2 regions of the Curtobacterium sp. MCJR17_043 genome follow, and region 1 is predicted to be linked to the other one. Evidence: predicted binding sites of a transcription regulator. Region 1 holds the regulator's gene; the other holds the start of a gene.
The links. Region 1 encodes HspR, which represses chaperone genes until heat shock. Its sites were predicted from a motif close to AAGTTGAGTCNNNNNGACTCAACTT; they were not measured.
Positions count from the first base shown of each region.

Region 2: the regulator HspR is predicted to act here: its motif matches at 982-1,006, upstream of DEJ15_RS07190 (Hsp20/alpha crystallin family protein).

Region 1 covers NZ_CP126259.1:869,003-871,381, reverse strand. Annotated here, with positions in the region: gene DEJ15_RS04610 (class I SAM-dependent methyltransferase) at 1-41, opposite strand, end outside; gene DEJ15_RS04605 (GntR family transcriptional regulator) at 201-902, shown strand; gene DEJ15_RS04600 (heat shock protein transcriptional repressor HspR) at 1,093-1,503, opposite strand; partial or broken gene DEJ15_RS04595 (DnaJ C-terminal domain-containing protein) at 1,687-2,379, opposite strand, start outside.
Region 2 covers NZ_CP126259.1:1,368,233-1,370,611, reverse strand. Annotated here, with positions in the region: partial or broken gene DEJ15_RS07200 (globin) at 1-89, shown strand, start outside; gene DEJ15_RS19425 (DUF8185 domain-containing protein) at 3-440, opposite strand; partial or broken gene DEJ15_RS19420 (DUF8010 domain-containing protein) at 628-873, opposite strand; gene DEJ15_RS07190 (Hsp20/alpha crystallin family protein) at 1,036-1,503, shown strand; gene DEJ15_RS07185 (hypothetical protein) at 1,625-2,032, shown strand; gene DEJ15_RS07180 (acyl-CoA thioesterase) at 2,029-2,379, shown strand, end outside.

The DNA.
Region 1 (2,379 bases):
GCGTGGCGCCGGAAGTGGTCGGCGAAGTCGAAGGACGGCACGGACCGAGAGTAGCCGCGGCGCACTGGCAGTCCCGTTCCCCGGTCTGCAACCCGGCGCTGGAGAACACCGATATACCACACGCGACATCGTGCAGCAGGAGTCGTACGGTCGGAACACGCCCGGACCGCCCGGGCTCCGCAGCACCGCGAGAGGGGCCGATGTTCGTAGCGCGACCCACCCCCGGGACGAAGACCCTGCTCCGTGACGTCGCTCGTGAGCGTCTGCGTGCGGAGATCATCAGCGGACGGCTCCGTCCCGGCCAACGACTCGACGACGACGAACTCGCGCTGCAGCTCGGGTGTTCACGGACGCCGGTGCGGGAGGCCCTCGCGGACCTGGGTCGCCTCGGTCTGGTCGAACTGCGGGCGAACCGGTACACACGCGTGGCGGTGCCGCGGGACGAGGACGTCCTCCCTGCGCTGCAGGCCCTGGGGCTCCTGTTCGGCGGTGTGGTGCGGCTCGCCGTCGCGTCGCTGAGCGACCGGTCACGGTCCTCGCTGTTCCGTCGTCTCGGCGTCCTGCTCGACTGCATGCAGGAGCCGGGATGGATGCCGACGGCTGACGCGGCGACGCCGGTCTACCGGACCTTCATCAACGAGTGCCACAACCCGATGCTGTCGGCGGCGTTGCTCAGTTCACTCGACGGCCTGACCTTCCGGTTGCGGAACGACCGGCTGCACGAGGCACTGCCGTGGGAGCACATCCGCAACGGTGTCGTCGCGCTGCGGATCGCCGTGGACGGACGTGACGGACGGCTGGCGGAGCGAGCGACCTGGGCGGTGCACCTGCTGCCGGACCCGGATCGCGCTGACGCCGGTGACGGGGACGACGACCCGCTCCGAGGACATGCGGAGCGCTGACCGTGTGCCAGGAGTGCATCCGCCAGGTCATCCGCTCCGTCCGAGCACGTCGCCGGATGGTCGATCGGTGCGTCCCGGCGGACGAGCGGCCCGACGGCTCCGGGCCGTGCAGTGCCGCGGGCAGTGCGGCCCGCTCGCTCGCCGATCCGCCGCTCGACTGCTGACGGGCACCGTCAGGGCGAACGGTTCGTCAGCGCTGCGGCCGGTAGAGCACGACGGCGGTGTTGCGCTGCGGCCGCATGCCGGCACGCAGGGGCACCGCGGCGCCGGTCGTCGTCGCGGCGAACACCCGAGCACCCGGACGGCTGATGAGCTGGTCGGCGAGTGCCCGTTCGAGCTCCCGGACACGGGTGCGCAGCTGTGCGTTCTCGTTCTCGAGGTCGAGCACCCGCCGGATGCCCTCGAGGGACACACCCTCGGACCCGAGCCGCGCGATCTCGCGGAGCTGGGTGATGTCGCGCATCGAGTACCGCCGCGACCCGCCACGGGTGCGCCCGGGCACGACGAGGCCGAGCCGGTCGTACTGCCGCAGGGTCTGCGGGTGCATCTCGGCGAGTTCCGCCGCGACCGCGATCGCGAAGACGGGCGAGTTCTCGTCCATCTCGGTCATCGAGCGCTCCTTCCGTCGTGCGCGTGGTGCGGGACCAGTCTGTGCCCGCACCACCGGTTGTGACGGGACGCGCCGGCGGCGCGCCCACCCTGCCGGCCTGGAGGCTCGGCTCGGGTCCCTGACGGAGCCGCGCCGAGCCTCCTGGCCGGTCGTGCAGTGCGGTTCGGTGCGCGGCTAGCCGCGCGCCTTCGCGAGGAGGTCCTCGCGGGGGGTCCTCGTCCGGCAGGGCGTCCGCGAGGGCGTCGAGCGCTGCGCGGGCCTTGTCGGAGAGGTGGGACGGGACGGCGACCTGGACGGTGGCGAGCAGGTCACCGGTGCCGTTCTTGCCCGGGACGCCCCGGCCCTTGACCCGGAGGACCCGGCCCGAGGGCGTCCCCGGGGCGACCCGCAGCTTGACAGGTTCGCCGCCGAGTGTGGGCACCTGGATCGTGGCGCCGAGCGCCGCCTCGACGAACGTCACGGGGACGTCCACGCGGAGGTTCTGCCCGTCGCGCTCGAACACCGGGTGCTTGCGGACGGAGACGGTGACCACCAGGTCGCCGGCCTCGCCGCCGTCGGGGCTCTGTTCGCCTCGACCACGCAGCCGGATCTTCTGGCCGTCGGCGACGCCCGCGGGGATGCGGACGTTGACCGGTCGGCCGTTGCCCTGCGCGAGCTTGACGGTGTCGCCGGCGATCGCGGTGGCGAAGTCGAGCGTGGTCGTCGCGGTGACGTCACGCCCCTTCGTCGGTCCGCCGAAGCCGCGGAAGCCGCCGGAGTTCTGGCCGAAACCGCCCCCCGCCGAACATGCCGCCGAGGATGTCTTCGAACCCGCCCGCACCGCCGGCACCGCCCTGGCCGAACCGGACGCGCTGTCCGCCGCCGCCT
Region 2 (2,379 bases), 500 kb from region 1:
AGTCACTCGACCTCGCGCCCCTCGACGAGGCCGAACTGTGGGCGTACCTCGACCGCGCGGCACACGCGATGACGAACGCGTTCGACTGACGGGAGCGGCGGCCGCCGCCGCGGCGGAACGACGGACGGGAGGCCCGTGGCGACCCCGCCACGGGCCTCCGGTCCGTCCGTCAGGAACTGAGCGTCCAGGCCCGCCGCTTCACGAGCACGTGCCCCCCTGGAGGTCGTCAGCCGGCTCCACGGCCCCGTCTCGAACAGCCGGACCGGTTCGGTCCCGAGGAAGCCGAGGCTCTCGGCGGCGAAGCCCGCGCCGGCCGGCAGGTGCTCGACGCCCGGGATCGGCCGACCCCAGACCTCGGAACGGACGCGGCGGACGATGGACTCCCCCCGAGCTCGTCGGCACGGAGGCGGCGACCTCGTCGATCCCCTGGCGCGCAGCACGGTGCAGCAGTTCCGCCGACACGTCGGGCAGCGGCACCCAGCCGCCGCGGGGCGGGGAGATCGCAGCCCAGGTCACGGTGTGCACCTCGAGCGGCAGCTCGACCTCGATCGGGGTCGCCCGGGTCGGGTCGGCTGCGTCGGCGTGCTCCACGTCGTTCGCCTCCGCGAGCAGACGCAGGCGCTCCTGGAACGAGCGGAGCGGCACCACGACGTCGATGTGCTCCGGCTGGGTGAGGGCGAACGTGCGCAGACCGAGCACGGTGGGCAGTTCGTCGAGCAGCCCGAGCGGGTAGAGGATCGCCGTGTAGACGGCCAGGACACCGGAGTCGGCGATGAGGCGGACGGACCCGTCCTCGATCCGAGCGGCTCGTCCGAGGTAGGTGCGGAGGTCACCGAGCGAGGCGGCGTCGGGAAGGGTGAACGAGCTGCTCATGTCACCGTCGATCCTAGCCGCGACCGTCCTGACGCTCCCTGGTCCGGCCCTCAGCGAGCTCTGAGCCCACTCTTGGCACTCTTCGGGTTCGAGTGCTAGAACGGATGGCAGTTGAGTCACGGCGACTCAACCGCGAAGCACTCAGTGAAGGAGTTGATTCAGATGGCCATGACCTTCGATCCGTTCCGCGAGCTGGACCGTCTCGCCGGATCCCTCCTCAGCGGAGCAGCAGCCGGGCCCCGCTCGATGCCGATGGACCTCTACCGCGCCGGCGACCACTACGTCATGGACGTCGACCTGCCCGGAGTCGATCCGGGATCGGTCGACATCGACGTCGACGGATCGGTCCTCACCATCCGGGCCGAGCGCACCCTCGGGGCTCCCGACGGCGCGCAGTGGCTCACGCGGGAACGCCAGCCCGGCTCGTTCGTCCGTCAGCTCACCCTCGGCGACGGCCTCGACGTCGAGCGGATCGCCGCGCACTACGACAACGGCGTGCTGAGCGTCACGATCCCCGTGCAGGAGTCGTCGAAGCCCCGGAAGATCGCCGTCAGCACGAGCGGTGCCGACACCGGTTCCGCGGCCGGCGCGCAGCCGCTCGCGGTCGGTCAGGGTGGCTCCGGCAGCTGAGCCGACGCACCCCGAGGGCGACGGGCCGACCCGCAGCGGGTCGGCCCGTCGCCCCGCCTCCCGATGGCACAGCCGTCGTCCCCACCCATCTCGTCCCGTCTCGTTTCCTCCTGTCCCGCCCATGCCACACCTCGTCAACGCACTGCTCTCGGTCCTCGTCGTCACCGGGCTGCTGGCCGGCCCGAGCCTCCGTCCTCGTCTCGCCCTGTTCCTGGGCGGAACGGGTTCGGTCGTCGCCAACCACCTCGTCTGGCTCGTCGCACCCGACCTCTGGTCCCGTGCGCTCACCCCGTGGGTGGCCAGCGTGGGTGGAGCGCTCGTCGCGGTGGCGGCGTGGAGTCTGCTCCGGACGTCCCCGACGGCGGCGGGTCTCGTCGACCCGCAGGGAACGGTCTCCGCGGACGTCGCGGACGACGCCATCGAGCAGGAGGACCCGGCCCCGTCGGGCGTCGTCGACCGCGGCGCCGCGATGGGTGCGCCCGCGCCCTCCTCGGCCACACCGGGACCCGTTCGTAGACTGGCGGCGTGATCCGCGAACCCGACTTCCTCACGACCCTGCGACTCGAGGACACCGGAGCGAGCACCCGCGAGACGATCCTGACCGGTGCCAGCCACTGGTCCCCCGGAGGACGGGTCTTCGGCGGCCAGGTGCTGGCGCAGTGCATCGTCGCGGCGCAGGCCACCATCGAGGGCCGTGACATCCACTCCGTCCACGGCTACTTCCTGCGCCCCGGTGCGATCGACGTCCCGATCACCTTCGGTGTGGAGCGCATCCACGACGGCCGCTCGTTCGCGACCCGACGGGCGCAGGCGTACCAGAACGGTCTCCCGATCTTCTCGATGATCGCGTCCTTCCAGGTGCCGGACGCCGGAGCG